4 regions of the Paenibacillus sp. FSL H8-0317 genome follow, and region 1 is predicted to be linked to each of the others. Evidence: riboswitches for the same ligand, from Rfam matches in the RefSeq annotation. Region 1 holds a riboswitch; each other region holds the start of a gene.
What was found. Region 1 has a riboswitch for cyclic di-AMP ahead of MHB43_RS00530 (C40 family peptidase). Riboswitches for the same ligand answer to the same signal wherever they lie in the genome.

Region 1 (3,916 bases):
TCGACGTTGTCACGCCGAACCGCAGTGAGCTTGCCGTGCTTACCGGCCGGGATCATCTCCGGCCGGAAGACCTGGATGCGGCAGTCGCAGAGCTCGCCGCATCCCTCGGGGCCGCTGTCGTCACGACGCTCGGCCCCGAGGGGGCTGTATACGCGGCGGCGCCTGGTGGCCGCGTACAAGCAGGGCGTGCCGGCGCGTGCCGTGCGCCCGGCTACGCCGTAAGCGCCGTCGATACGACCGGCGCGGGCGATTGCTTCAACGGCGCGCTGGCGGTAGCCCTCGCGCGCGGTGAGACTTTGGACGCGGCCGTAGGCTTCGCCATGGGTGCGGCCGCGTTATCCGTGACGAAGCTCGGCGCCCAGTCCGGGATGCCGTCCGCAAGTGAAGTTGAGGCCTTTCTGGCTGAGCACGCGGCAGATGCCTAATAATTGGTATAACAAAGAGGCTCTTATTCTCCCAAAAGGGGATTAAGGGCCTCTTCATTATGTAGTTCGTGCAGAGATTATTTCTTCTCTGACAGCCACATGGCGATATTTGCAATCTCTTCATCCTGCAGTTTGCCCTTGAAGGAAGGCATACCACCTTTACCTTTGACAATCGTAGAATAGATCTTCTCCAGATCATCCTGACTGCCGATGTTTGCCAGAGCAGGTCCTACGCCACCTTGAAGCTGATCCCCGTGACAGGAGATACAATTGGCTTTGACCAGTGCCTCAGCCTGTCCGGCATCCAATGTTACTTCCGGCATGGTTGGTTTGGCTTCTTCAGCCACTTCTTCTTTCCCTGGAAGCGTAAACATTAAAACAATAGCTAAAGCGCATGCTGCAAAAAATACTCCGCTCATGATCCATTTGTGCATCCCTTATGTCCCCTCCAGAATGAAAGATCATCTAACCTGAAACTATCCATATCATTATAACGGAACCTGTACTGACATCATAGCATTTTGTGGGAATTTTTTGAACTAATCACATAACAAGGGGCAAATTTGGTTGTTTTGCAATGGATTCTAACCGCGAGGCCCTTCATAAACCATACAGTGAAAGGGCTTCAAGCCGCTTGGGGTCTGTCGTTCGTATGTATCCTGGGTGACAAATCCACTCTTCAGATAGACTTGAATGGCACGAGCATTCCAAGTGAGTACTTCCAGATCAATCTCATTCGTGGGATTTCGGCGAATGGCTTCCTGTACAATGGCAGTGACAAAAGCTGTCCCTTGACCCTGACCACACAGCTCTGGATGCATGCCAAGGCCAATCCGGGTTACCCCTTGAAGTGGGAAGTATTGAGCGAACCCGAATATACGATCGTTCTGATCCAGGACGATTGCATATTGCTCCTGCCGCAGCTGTGCATCTCCGAATTCGACTTCCAGAGCTTTCATCTGCTCCCAGGGGAGCCAGCTGTAGATATTGTAAGGCGGATCATACTGCCAACTGCAGATAAGCTCCGCATGTTCTTCTCGCATGGGTACAACGTGAAACGTCACAGGGGTTTCCTTCATACACCTGCATGCTCCTTTCCTTGAAACAGAACTCTTTGTCCACTCTACAAAAGTGATGTTCATTTAGCAAGTCTTCCTTCCCTAGAAAAAAATGAAACAAAAGTTCCGGTAATTTCGTTTATATTATAACGGGATGGGTAAAAACATCATAAGGGCACGGACGAACGAACGCAAAATGAACCTGTTGATGTCGCAGGATATGCCCCGAGTATAACTTGCAACATGAATAAGGATTGAAGCACAAAAAAACCGCCGGATACATTCCTGCGGAGAATGTACCGGGCGGTTCTGTTATGCTTCTTGCTTCGTTCCAGTATGGTTAATGGTTACAGCATCATGTTGCTCAGCTTGTCCCTAGTCAAGGGCCAGTGATTCATATGCGTCCGTGCTCATAATCCGTTTCGCGCCAACATAACGATTGGCCCAATAGTTTTCACTCAATGCACTGATCGTAACGCCTTTGGAAGAAGAGGAGTGTGCAAACTTTCCATCCCCTACAAAGATTCCTACATGAGATACGCCTTTACCTGTTGTATTAAAGAACACCAGGTCCCCAGCTCTCATTTCCATGCGGGATACGGAATCGCCCATGTCGAATTGGGAACTGGATTGGCGTGCCAAATCAATACCCAACTTGTCGAATACATACCGTGTAAATCCGGAGCAGTCAAAGCCGTTAAGCGTTGTTCCCCCACTTTTGTATGTAGTTCCCATTGCTGAATCAATTACTGTGTCCATCTTTGAATCTGCGAATGCGCTACCTGCACCAAGTGATAATGCGAATGTGATGCTAAGTACAGCTGCGGTTAATTTCTTCTTGAACAAGAGATATTCCCCTTCCAACGCCTGCGAGGTTAGCTTAAGGATTCGGTTGAAGGTCCCCTATGACCCCTCTGTAGCAAGATCAATTCACCCATAACTGGTTCCCCCGCTTCCCAGGTGCCAGGAATTTGGCTATGCTAGTTATGCACCTGCGAAATCAAGAAATGACGATTTAATTTTAAGTAGTTACAAATATGAATGTAAAGATTACAAAGTTGTTACTAAAAACTCACTGCGATTATTGTAACAGAGGAGTACGGCTTTGGCAACGTTTAGCAACAAATTTAGCAAAAAAAACCTCGACCTTTGACGGGGAAAGGTTGAGGTTTGCCTATTTATAAGTGCATTTTAGGCCATGAGTTTAACATGTGATGGTAACAATTTTTAAACTATCTGCTCTCACCTTTGGATATTTTGGACTGCCATAATCGAAAATGGCTGCATATTTTCCACAGACTCAATAGACATCTGGCAAGTGGATACGTCTGTTGTAGTATAAGTCCGGTAAGTCCCGTTAATAACCATGAGGCTGAAGTGAAGGCCCCAAAGACGAGCAGGTGTACTCCGCCCAGCAGGAGTGCAATGCCGATTACAGCGATGAGATGACGCATTGCAATCCAGAGTGCTTTGAGGGTACCGTGAGCCCCGCCTTCTCCTTCTGGTGCCGACACACCGAACTGCATGTAGAGTATGGCATGGTGGATGATCCAACCATATACAATCCAGGCAGCAACATAAGGTATACCAGGCAACAGTAATTGAAGGGAATGAAATCCGTCCATGAGAATGGAGTAGAGCTTCGGTATGAGCCAGTAGGCGGGCAGAAGTATCAATAATGTACGTATAGTGTGGAGAAGCAGCATCGGTTTCCACAGATTTTTGATTCCGCGGACAAAGGGGATGCGCTCTTCTGTAGAATTAAAGTGCTGAAGTGAGTAGAGCAGTCCTGCCTGAATGAGGGGGCTGATCAACATGCGAACTAGCAGCATGCCCCCTAGAATCCATAGATAACGATGAACCTCCGGATGGGTAGACAGGTTAAGTTGACTTTCCATTTTGAACAAAAGTGTACTCAGCTCACCGGCATCAGCATCTGGATAGCGAAGGAGTAGTGGGATGACCGCCGACTGTACCATTCGATAGAAGAAATATCCCCAAATGAGTTGATAGAGAAATAAGAGTGCGGCAATGAACATATGCTGACGGACGAGAAACCAGCCTTCACGTATTTTCGCTTTCACCGTTTCCACCTCACCATGACAGACCTCCGAATATGGCTTCTATTAGTTTGGTTACACTCATGCTCCAGCGGGACTTTGCCTGCTCATCCAGTCCGGATTTCAGGAAATTGTTCATATGGCGGTTCTCCAGCACGATCGAGTACAGGGGATCGGTCATGGCCCAGGATACGGGGGATGTGTGAGTTAATTTATACGTGATGCGATCTTCTTGTCCATTCCATTGCTTGGTGAGGATATGCCCGTCTTCAAAAGCAATGCGAACAGGAACGGCGCTGTAATCACTGCCCTTTTTTGCGATCGTCACGGATGACTCGTACAATGTTTGACCGTCTTTCTGTACGGGCGTAAC
Region 2 (3,916 bases), 2.3 Mb from region 1:
GCGCTTGCCGGTTTAAGAGAACTGGAATCATGTTGTTGTCCCCATGCTGTCAGCTTACCGCCTGAAACAACCTGTGTATTCAGAATTGCATCTACACCTTTGGCAACTGAGTTTTTACTGCGGTTAGCAAGAGTGCTGTCGATAAACGAGAAATCACCTTTACGTGTCGCTACTTCATCCAACATGATCATTACATTAATCATGGCATCATCATTGTAAGTGATGTGCTTGTGATATCCGGAGCTTTGGTAAACTTGTGGCCATCCGCCGTTTGAATACTGCATGTTGATCAAAAAGTTAATTCCTTTGATTGCAGCTGTGGAGTAACGCGGATCATTCGTCTTTTTAAATTCCTTCGCCAATCTTCTAATTTCTGAGTATGTAGCCTTGTTGTCGATCGTGGACTTCGCCCACTCTCCACTTGTCTGTTTATAATCTTTTCTCCAACCTCCATCCGGCAGCTGGTTCTTCAAAATATCAGAAATACTCGCTGTAGTACCCGATGCATCCGCAGCAGATACCGTCCCTACAGGGAGAACTGCCATTCCAACTGCCGAGAACACCATCGTGCATGCCAGGACAAAAGTAATTATTTTCTTCGCTTTCAAATGTAACACTCTCCTATGTTCGTTTTTATAAATCTTCCACTTTTACTTACCTATGATACGCGTCCCCAAACCTCCTTTATTTGTATTTATCACATAATAAAATCAATTTTAATCCAATATGTGGATTGGATAATCAGATAATATGCAAAAAATCGATTTTTGTCAATATATGCAACTTAATGAATATAATCTCTCTAATTCTACATAACGGGATAGTTCTTTTAACTCATGACAAACCTATTTATTTATCCAAATTCGTCTTAAACGAATCAATAATGACGTTTTTGTCATGAATGATACCCAAACTTGATCCCTTCTTTCATATAAAAACCTTAATTCCGCTAACATTGAGGTATTACGAAGGGTTTTAAATAGGTTTGACAATTACGCATTTATGCAATATAGTTTCAAATAGTTACAAAAACTTAATTATTCATTGCCGAGTTTCATGTTTGAAAACGGGGGAACCAATTTGGGTGAATTATTCTTATACATAGGAAATATAGGGAACCTTCTACCGAACCCTTAGCTAACTCCGTAGGCATCGAAGGGAGAACATTGATTTTGAAAAAACTGATTATCTCCATTTTTGGAGCAGCTGTATTATTTACATCCGGGGCAACAAGCACAGAGGCAAGCAGTATCAACTCCGTAGTGAACAACATGACAGGTATACCTTACAAATGGGGTGGCACAACTGTAGCCGGCTTCGACTGTTCTGGTTTTATGAGATATCTTTTCAACAAATACAGCATTGAATTGCCACGTACTTCTCAGCAGCAAGCCAAAGCAGGTACGCCTGTATCCAAGAGCAATGTTCGGACAGGTGATCTGGTGTTCTTTAATACAACAGGCAAAGGCATTTCACATACAGGTGTATATATCGGCGGCGGACAATTCGCTCATGCCTCCAGCAGTAAAGGTGTAAGCATCACAAAGTTATCGAATCCATACTTTAATGACCGCTATGTAACAGCACGTCGGGTAACTGGACAGTTTATGTATGATAAAATGTTGGGTAAAATGTAATTCACATACAAAAAGGCATCGGTTATTAACCGGATGCCTTTTTTGTACTTAAAAATGTATGTTGCATTACTTACTAATGCAGCGCCTTCTGCACTCGCATCGCACCCTGAGACAGTGCATGTCCTCCTCCAACAGCTCCGGCCACCGCAACGGTCTCCATAATCTCCTGATCTGTTGCACCCTTAGCACGGGCTTCTTCTACATGGTAGAAGGTACATACCTCATTGTTGGCAAACAATCCAATCCCAAGCGCAATTAGCTGTTTTGTCTTCGCATCAATCACGCCAGGTTGGAAACATTCTCCGGTAAACTCATGATATGACTTCACCACACCTGGCAGTACATCGCTTAATGCTCCAATCTGATCCTTGTAGGCATGAACTTTATCATTCATCAATGTCATCGCTTGTAGCACACCCTCTCGGCTATAGTTACAGATCTTCCTCACTGTACCTATCTTCTCTCCCGAATGAGTCAATTATGCCAAGAAATCATGGTAATTCCAAACATTTAACGCTCATGGCTCTGCCATAATTATAAGCTGTTACTCACTAAGTGGACTCTGGCGCGGCTCGCTGAACAGCTGATAGCTGTAACCTCGGTCCAGCTTAACGACACGTCGATTCTGACGACGGATAAGTACCTGCTCGCCATCCCAGGCAACCACAATCCCCTTCACGTCGTTCGATTCCAGCTCGTCCCGTACTACTCTAACTTTCTCACCTGACAGACGCAGAGCGTCCAATTCTGTATCACTAATCATCTTCATGGCTCCTATATTTCAAATTTATTTACAAAAAGAGACCTAAATGAAAAGTCATTTAGGTCTCACGTGACTGTATTGGACTGTCATGTCATTCGAAATTATGTCCCGACTGAAAGTTACCGCTGCGCGTGCTCTTTGCTGTCGTTCTTCTCAAACCAAAAATCAAGCACTTTGGCGGACATCACACGTTCTTCAAGGTACTCCACTTGATGCGGTGTAAATTGTTCTTTCCAAGAGAAGGACAACTCTTCGCACAAGCCTACAATCGTCAGTAATTCTGACCAGGCAACATAGCGTTTGTACCAGAAAAATTGAGGATGTTCAATCATATAGGGATAAAGGTCATCGAATTCCGTATGTTTACAATCCAGGGCACGTTCAAAATGAACTTTCGATTCCGCCAGCTTATCATTAAAAAATTGTTCTGTTGCCAGTTGGTTCCCCATGGTGTTGCCTCCTCTCCCTAACATAACCCCATTATAAATGAAATCCGCGGTCATGCAAAGGCATAGTTCAAAAAATAGGCCCTATTCCTTTAAAATGTCACATTTCGTTATCGTCAAATTGTACCGTACCATCGTTCAGGGAACGAATGCGTACCAAGGCTTCCACCGGAATACCCTGTTCACGAATTGTGCGTGCTCCTGCCTGGAAACTTTTCTCGACCACAACGCCGAATCCAACGAGTTCCGCACCGGAACGCTCGATAATTTTGATGACGCCACGAGCGGCATCTCCATTGGCAATAATATCATCAATGAACAAAATGCGGTCATTCTCATGAATGAACTCGCGGGATACCATAATATCAGTTACAATTCCTTTGGTAAAGGACGGTACACGTTCACAGTAAGCATCAGGATCAGCCAGAAGTGTTTTTTTGCGACGGGCGAATACAAGGGGCACCCCAAGTTCATAAGCTGCGGCAAACGCAACCGGAATGCCTGAGGATTCTACCGTGATTACACGAGTTACTCCACTTTCACGAAAACGGGCAGCAAACTCACGTCCCATCTCCATCGTTAATGCAGGATCAATCTGGTGGTTCAACAGACCATCCAGCTTTAAAACTTGATCCGAGATAACCACACCTTCTTGTAAAATTCGTTGTTTCAATAATTCCATGATTTGACCTCCCAAGCCTATCCTATGAGGTAAAAGTATCATATATCTATCTATAAGTTCAAGCGAAATTGCCTGGGCGCTGTCCTTGAGACACAATTCAAGCCAAAGCTCATTATCGATTGTCATGACTTTCGTGGGTCAAGCATACCTTGTACCATGGTACCCGCATGTCCAAACTATACAGGGGCCTGAGAGGGGAAACACATGAAACAGGCATTTCGGGTGCTGCAGATCGCATTTACATACATCGGAACGGTTGTTGGAGCTGGCTTCGCTACAGGGCAGGAAATTTTGCAGTTTTTTACCCAGTATGGCAAATGGGCCACCGTCACCATAGGCTTATCCACCATGCTCTTTGTCTGGTTAGGTACCAAAATGATGCTGATCG
Region 3 (3,916 bases), 1.5 Mb from region 1:
CGCGCTCTGGAAACTCTCGTCATTGTGCTGATGGCAACCATCGCCCTCTGCTTCGGGATTGATCTGTTTCTGGCGAAACCGGATATGGGCGGTGTTCTCCATGGTTTTGTACCCAATGTTGAGATTCTGCAAAACCCGGCTATGCTCTATATTGCCATTGGTATTATCGGAGCAACCGTGATGCCGCATAATCTGTACCTGCATTCTTCCATTGTCCAGACCCGTCAGATCGAACAGACCCCACAGGGCAAAAAAGAAGCCATTCGGTACTCGACCATGGATTCTACAATCGCGTTGACACTGGCCCTGTTCATCAATGCAGCCATCCTGATTGTATCTGCTGCTGTATTCCACAGCGCTGGTATGACGCAGGTTGCCGAGATCGCAGATGCTTATCATCTGCTGACACCTCTATTGGGTACTACGGTTGCAAGTATTCTGTTCGGTGTGGCGCTGTTAGCATCAGGTCAGAACTCTACCCTTACAGGTACACTTGCTGGGCAGATCGTTATGGAAGGTTTCCTGAACATTCGAATTCCGGCTTGGCTGCGCAGACTGGTCACACGTCTGATCGCCATCATCCCGGCGGTAATTGTGACAGCCATTGCAGGAGAACATGGCACAGAAGAACTGCTCATTTTGAGCCAGGTCGTGCTGTCGCTTCAATTGCCCTTTGCTGTAATTCCCCTGGTGATGTTCACAAGTGATAAAAAAAGCATGGGTGCATTCGCCAACAAATTGTGGCTCAAAATCATCTCATGGGTCATTGCCGCGATTATCGTTGTGCTGAATGTATATCTGATCATTCAGACGATTCGGTTATTCTAATCTCGTTCTCATCGACAAAATACTAAAAAGGCTGATCAACTCCGGTATGCTATACCCAAGTTGATCAGCCTTTATTGTTGCAATACAGCAAGGTGTTTTCTTTTATAGTAAAACTCAAACTCCAGTAAACAATCATCTAATCCTGATTTGGTATCAGTAACGGCAGGAGTTGATCCAATGAATCAACAGTCCAATCCGCACGTTGGTCATCAGATAGTTCTGGCTGGAATCTTCCGTAACCCTGCATAATTCGAATCGTACGCATGCCCAGCTTCAGAGCAGGTATAATGTCGTTATCGATCCGATCGCCGATCATGACGGCTTCCTCCGGTTCACAACCGGCCTGTTTCAAGGCCACAGCGTATAACTCAGGGTCTGGCTTGGACACTCCTTCTTCAGCCGAACATGCCAGAACATCAACATACTTCCGCAAGCCGTAGCTCTCCAGTCTCTCTTCCGTTCCAGGACTCTGATTGGCAATAATGCCAATGCGATAATGCCGTGACAACTGCTGAAGGACGTAATCCGCTGATGGAAAAGGACGTTCAAGATCTTTTTGAAATTTCAGCTTGTCCTGAATCTGCTTCTGGTGTCCGTCGTCTTCAACGAATGTGCGAATCGCCACTCTCATCGGCCATTGCTCATATCTCTGGTAACAGTTCGCGAACAGTTCGCGTACCGCCTCAATCTTCACCGGATACCCCAATGCACAGACTTCGCGGACGAACTGTCCGATAATATCATCAACCGGCTCCCATTCATCCACCAGTGTATCTCCAACATCAAAAAACAACCATTTCAATCCACCTACATCCGGCACGCCAATTCCTCCTTGTAAGCCACAGGTGATTCCTGATCCTAATCGAGTTCAAAAAGTCTGGTTTTCAGTACCGAGAAGATGGAATGAAGCTAGAAATGGAGTAGCGGAGCGTAGGGAAAACTACGTGAGCAACGGACATTTCGGCTGAATTTCATATTCGATGCTGATGATGCCACAAGGCATCCTTCGTAATCAAAAGCGGACTTTTTGAACAACCTCTAAAACCATAAAAAAGAAGACTCACCATCCTGCATGAGTCTCCTCAAACTTCCGTTTATCGATACATTCAATTATAACAGGCACCTTACACCTGAGCAATCACAAGCGATGGCATTAACCATTGAGGAGAAAGCCAACTTCCCCATTGAGCGAATATACGATCCGGTCTGCGCCCATGCCCCGATAGATGCCCTTAGGATGACTCTGCTCCGTAATAACGCACAGGGATTTCGATGTCCATGAACGGCAGATCTGTAAATAACGACAGGTCAGATTCAGGCTGTTCTCGAAAATAAACACGTTGCCTACGCTGCCCTGCGGCAAAAACCATTTTTGAGCTGCAGCCGTGTTCATGCGAATGACATGTTCTACTCCGATTCTACGGAGTCTGCGCTCTTCCCCTGCACTGTTGGTTAGAACGGCAAACGGCATTTTTTTGTACATCAGCAATTTAATAAATTTGCGTCCTGCTTCATTTGGAGCAGTCACTAAGATCATCTCAGTATCCATCATTCGTTCCTCCCTTGGCGTGAAAAGACAACAAAAAAGAAGCGTGGGGGACCAAGGCCTCCCGAACGCTTCTTAAATAATCCATGGCGAAAACACCATGAACCAGCGTACGGCTTGTTGCCTCTCCCTTTAACGCTTACGAGGTTAGCTGACGGATTCGGGCGCGAGAGTCGCCCTATTTCCGGCTGTCACCGGAAAATTCACCCCATGAATGCCACTGTCCTGGACAGCGCATTCTGTTGGTTCCCCCGTTTCCCATTCATCAATGAATGGAAACTCAGCGATTAAAACATCGTTCGTATATCTTAAGGATAAGATCGAGCGATATTATCGTTTGTTTCGTTTTTCAGGTACAATTTAGTTTAAATTGAAATTACGTTATGAATCATACACCCGCGCCATGTCGGTGTAAAGTCCGCCCAGATCACCGAATCGGCAGATTTTTGCCAATTCCCATCCGTAATAACGCTTACAACAAAGTTATACTCCATCTATCTCTTCAAGGCTATCTAATTCTCACTCTGGCGTAAATCACTTCCCAATTCATTCACGTATTCTGCACAACTTGCCTGTTTTGATTCTTTTAACACCACATTAGTTTTGCAATATTTAATTGTAACCAATATAATAGAAGATATAAGAGTAAATAAATGGAGGCGATTTAGATGACAGTCTACGATTACAAAGTGAATACACTTCGCGGTCAAGAAGTTGAAATGTCCGACTACCGTGACAAAGTGTTACTGATTGTGAATACGGCAAGCTCATGCGGCCTTACCCCTCAATTCAAAGGTCTGCAAGAACTGCAAGACAAGTTTCAAGATGCTCCATTTGAAGTGCTTGGTTTCCCAAGCAACCAGTTTGCACAGGAAAAAGGATCTTCCGACGATATTGCCGAGTTCTGTCAGATGAATTATGGCGTGAGTTTCCCCATGTTTGAGAAAATTGATGTGAACGGCTCAAGCGCTCACCCTCTTTTCCAACACCTTAGCACAGAAGCTCCTGGCCTGCTCGGCTCCAAAGCAATTAAATGGAATTTCACCAAATTCCTTGTGGATCAGAACGGACAGGTAATCAAACGTTATGCTCCCAAAACAACACCGGACAAGATTGAAGAAGATATCAAGAACTTGCTGCAAAAATAATACATTGGCCACCCGTAGCCGGAAGGTAGAGCACCATTGCCCCGGTAATGGATGGCCTTTTTTTTCTCAACTCTGATGTCAAACTGTTCAAAAAGACAAAAAAAAGAAGCCTTCCATTAATGGAAAGCTTCTTTTTAATCGTTCATATGATGCGGTCGAGAGGACTCGAACCTCCACGGGCATACGCCCACTACCCCCTCAAGATAGCGTGTCTGCCATTCCACCACGACCGCATGTCGTAAATAATCGGCAACAGAATTGATTATACCGGGTCCAGAACCAAAAGTAAAGTATTTTTTAATACTACTTTTTCAGCTAGGCAATTTCATCAAAAATCGCATAATCTCGTCATCTTTACCCATGAACTGCATATCATTAGATTTGATCCCCTCTT
Region 4 (3,916 bases), 3.2 Mb from region 1:
CGTCGATCTGCATCCGCGTGATGGAATCAAAATGAATACCCATGATCACCGTAACGGTTACTTTCAGCTGCTGGGCAGCCTTCCGGGCAAGCCGCTCACACAGTTCTTGTTCCTTATGACCGGGAATATGTACCGTCGTCCCGCTTACGCGCTCATGATCTACATAGAATGTGGCTGCGGCGCCAATATGCGCCTTTCCTCCCGTAACGAGAAAAACCTTATCTTCTCCTGCTTCAATCACCTGTAAACGTATGGATTTCAAATCATATGTACTCATACCCATCCACCTATCCTTTTCTATATGTTATATATGGAGGAATTATGGCTTTCATGAGCTACATCGGCAATGAAAATTCTCACACTACGCATAACTTATGGATAGCCCGGGCATACCAAAGAGAACGTCATTTTGGAAAAGGAGGCCGTTATTATGCGCGTACGCCTCATTATGCTGATGGTTATCGTTATTTTTCTCGGAGGATATCATGCTCCAGTTTCATCGCGGGATGTTTCAAGCCCGCCAAGTGAATCCGTATCAGGTTCGGATTCTGCGGAAGAAGAACAACTGACATTGGGACAGTTACGTCAAAAATATGCCGATACGTTCAAAACCAATGGTCCTTCAACAAAGAAGGTTGCACTGACTTTTGATGATGTACCTGATCCACGATTTACTCCACAAGTGCTGGATGTATTGAAGAAATACAATGTCAGAGCTACATTCTTCATCGTGGGTAGTCGTGCAGAGAAACATCCGGATCTGGTGAAACGCATCATTAAGGAAGGGCATATGGTTGGTAATCACAGCTACAATCATCCTGAATTCAGTAAGCTGTCGATGAATGCCTTTCGCAAACAAATTTTACATACCGGGGATATTATTCGACGTTTGGCGGGATATACGCCGAAGATGATTCGGCCGCCTTATGGAGACATTAATGAAGAACAGCTGAGATGGGCTGCCAAACAACACTATAGCATTGTGAACTGGAACGTAGACTCTCTGGACTGGAAAGGCCTTTCAAAGGAACAGGTGAAAGATAACATCCTGTCTGCCGTAAAACCAGGCTCCATCGTTCTGCAACATGCTGGAGGCGGTGTAGGATCAAACCTGAACGGCACGATTGAGGCTTTGCCTGAAATCATTGAGGAATTGCAAAAGCGCGGATATGAACTTGTCACCTTGGACGAAATGCTGGGATTGTCAAAGGCCAAAGATTAAGATGACGATGAAGAAATAAATGAGAATATTAAAAGGGTGCTGTTCAATCGCAAGTTTGCGACTGGCAGACACCCTGTTTGAATTCGTTAGATGTAATTAATTTTCTACTTCAGAATGTACAGCTCGATATCCTGAAATCCAAATGTGCTTACGGACTGTTTGCTACCCGGGATAAAGATATCAATCCGGTGACCCTTGATTGCACCGCCTACATCACGCGCTGTGGCTACAAAAGCCTGTTTTGGCAATCCTGGATGGCTGTGACCCGTTACCAGTACTTTGGTTCCGAGTGGAATTACACTTGGATCAACTGCAATCGTACCCAGTTCAAGGTCATTTCCGAAATAATCGACTGCACCCCAGCCTCCATTTTCAGACGGATCTGCAGAGTATGCCGTTGCTTTCACGTTCACAGCTTTGCTGTAATCGAATGTTTTACCCCAGGCTTGAACCACTTTGTTATCTGCGTTAACGTCCAAGCTTGCTGTAGTAACCGTTTTGGCTTGGGTCTTGCTCCCCGTCGCCGCGGCAGCTAGATTGTTTGCCTTACCGGGAATTGTAATTTTCAAACCACCATAAATATTGTAAGGTGAAATGTCGTTGTTTGCTTTAACCAACGTGTTCATTGCTACTCCATATTGTTTTGATAAGGTGTAGAAGGTATCCCCTTCTTTGGCCACATGAACTGAATCGGCGTGAGCCGGAACGGCTTGAATGAGCATTGCTGTTGTCATTAATGCTACTGCTGTTTTGGCTATACGTTTCTTGTTAATCATGGTCTTCCTCCCTCATTGTGCCTGCGAAGTTAGTTGTCGGATTCGGATGAGGAGCCCACCCTATAGGTTCTTCATTACATTTGAAACGTTATGTACCCCTAATTCACCCCAAGCAGTGTGCTGTAGATCTTCCCCCTGCACAAATCTGCATCGTTACATCCCCCGCACTCCCTGTCCGGAAGTTTCGGCAGAGTTCAATATATCACAATTTTGTAACCTGAACTTGTAGTAATTCTTACCAAATGGTTTTTTAGCATGTAAGCATATGTAAGAGTACTGGATACTTTAGAAATATTGGACGACCCGATTACTTTACATTTGGTAACAGAATAGTTACTTTTCCGAATCCATACGTGATTATTAACCATAAAAAAATAGCGTCACCGACTCGAAGTCAGTAACGCTATTGATCACTTTCATTTAGAGTACTTTGGCAAGAAAATCACGTGTACGTGAATTTTTTGGTGCTCCAAACACCTCATCAGGTGTTCCCTCTTCTACAATAACCCCGCCATCCATGAACAGGATCCGGTCTCCTACTTCACGTGCAAAACCCATCTCATGCGTTACAATGACCATAGTCATCCCACCTTCTGCAAGACGTTTCATGACATCCAACACTTCACCGACCATCTCGGGGTCCAGTGCCGAAGTAGGCTCGTCAAACAGCATGACATGCGGCTGCATAGCCAATGCTCTTGCAATAGCGATCCGCTGCTTCTGTCCACCGGACAGCTGATTCGGGAATGTATCTTTTTTATCGTACAAGCCCACAGTGTTAAGCAGATCAGCAGCAATTTTCTCCGCTTCCTGCGTGGATTGTTTCTTCACTTTAATCGGAGCAATCGTGATGTTTTGCTGTACCGTTTTGTGTGGGAACAGGTTGAAATGCTGGAACACCATGCCCATTTTTTCCCGAGTTGCATTAATGTTGTGCTTGGGGTCCGTAATTGAAACACCTTCAAAATCGATTTCACCTGATGTAGGTTGTTCCAAGAGGTTCAGACAACGCAAGAATGTACTTTTACCTGAACCGGAAGGACCGATAACCACGACAACCTCGCCTTTGCCAATCGTCACATTAATGCCCTTAAGCACATCGTTATTTCCATAAGATTTGTGTAATTGTCTAACGTCTATCACTTGCACTCAACTTCCTTTCCAGTCGTCCCAGCAGCTTGGACAAAATAAACGTCATTACAAAGTAGATGGCTGCTGCAATCAAAAATGGACTCAAGCCTTGGTACGTAATGTTCTTGACTACACTTGCCTGATACATAATGTCCACCATACCGATAACAGAGATAATGGAGGATTCCTTGATAATCGTTATGAATTCATTACCAATTGCCGGCAATACGGCCTTGAAAGCCTGTGGCAATATGATGTAGCGCATGGCTGCACCTCTGCCCATTCCGAGGGAGCGAGCTGCTTCCAACTGGCCACGATCCACCCCTTGGATACCTGCACGGAAAATCTCCGCTAGATACGCACCACTATTAATGGAAAGCGTGATGATACCTGCCTGAAGGGCAGTGAAGTTAATGCCAAAGCTCAGGGAAAAACCATAGTAAATAATCATTAATTGTACCAGCATCGGTGTGCCACGGATCACTTCAACGTAAGCAGTACCGATCCAGCGCAAGATTGCAGCGTCATGCAAACGGAACAAACAGATGATCAATCCAATAATTACCCCGAAGATAACCCCAAGTGCAGACAACAGAAGTGTGTATCCTACACCTGTAGCATAGAAACTTTTGTACTCCCAGAATACTTGGAAAATATTTTGTGATTTGTTCGCTTTATCCGCCATCAAGAGGCTGGCGTCCGTCACCATCTGATTGATTTTATCTTCACTTTTCAGTCGCTCCAGTGTTCCATTTACTGCAGCTAGCAGCTCGGTATTACCTTTACG

Region 2: another riboswitch for cyclic di-AMP. It lies ahead of MHB43_RS11265 (C40 family peptidase); the one in region 1 lies ahead of MHB43_RS00530 (C40 family peptidase).
Region 3: another riboswitch for cyclic di-AMP. It lies ahead of MHB43_RS07320 (hypothetical protein); the one in region 1 lies ahead of MHB43_RS00530 (C40 family peptidase).
Region 4: another riboswitch for cyclic di-AMP. It lies ahead of MHB43_RS18680 (3D domain-containing protein); the one in region 1 lies ahead of MHB43_RS00530 (C40 family peptidase).

What each region holds. Positions count from the first base shown of each region.
Region 1 is NZ_CP150294.1:107,531-111,446, forward strand. Features, by position in the region: gene rbsK (ribokinase) at 1-425, shown strand, start outside; gene MHB43_RS00520 (cytochrome c) at 503-859, opposite strand; gene MHB43_RS00525 (GNAT family N-acetyltransferase) at 1,010-1,504, opposite strand; gene MHB43_RS00530 (C40 family peptidase) at 1,859-2,329, opposite strand; cyclic di-AMP (ydaO/yuaA leader) riboswitch at 2,333-2,470, opposite strand; gene MHB43_RS00535 (hypothetical protein) at 2,716-3,567, opposite strand; gene MHB43_RS00540 (M1 family metallopeptidase) at 3,578-3,916, opposite strand, start outside.
Region 2 is NZ_CP150294.1:2,374,530-2,378,445, reverse strand. Features, by position in the region: gene pelA (pectate lyase) at 1-617, opposite strand, end outside; cyclic di-AMP (ydaO/yuaA leader) riboswitch at 1,036-1,167, shown strand; gene MHB43_RS11265 (C40 family peptidase) at 1,173-1,637, shown strand; gene MHB43_RS11260 (carboxymuconolactone decarboxylase family protein) at 1,711-2,040, opposite strand; gene MHB43_RS11255 (hypothetical protein) at 2,182-2,400, opposite strand; gene MHB43_RS11250 (hypothetical protein) at 2,520-2,849, opposite strand; gene MHB43_RS11245 (xanthine phosphoribosyltransferase) at 2,947-3,528, opposite strand; gene MHB43_RS11240 (hypothetical protein) at 3,733-3,916, shown strand, end outside.
Region 3 is NZ_CP150294.1:1,624,572-1,628,487, reverse strand. Features, by position in the region: gene MHB43_RS07330 (Nramp family divalent metal transporter) at 1-828, shown strand, start outside; gene MHB43_RS07325 (HAD family hydrolase) at 965-1,648, opposite strand; gene MHB43_RS07320 (hypothetical protein) at 1,982-2,380, opposite strand; cyclic di-AMP (ydaO/yuaA leader) riboswitch at 2,496-2,670, opposite strand; gene MHB43_RS07315 (glutathione peroxidase) at 3,043-3,522, shown strand; tRNA gene MHB43_RS07310 (tRNA-Leu) at 3,673-3,755, opposite strand.
Region 4 is NZ_CP150294.1:4,201,780-4,205,695, forward strand. Features, by position in the region: gene MHB43_RS18670 (hypothetical protein) at 1-277, opposite strand, end outside; gene MHB43_RS18675 (polysaccharide deacetylase family protein) at 431-1,222, shown strand; gene MHB43_RS18680 (3D domain-containing protein) at 1,327-1,998, opposite strand; cyclic di-AMP (ydaO/yuaA leader) riboswitch at 2,001-2,198, opposite strand; gene MHB43_RS18685 (amino acid ABC transporter ATP-binding protein) at 2,419-3,141, opposite strand; gene MHB43_RS18690 (ABC transporter substrate-binding protein/permease) at 3,128-3,916, opposite strand, start outside.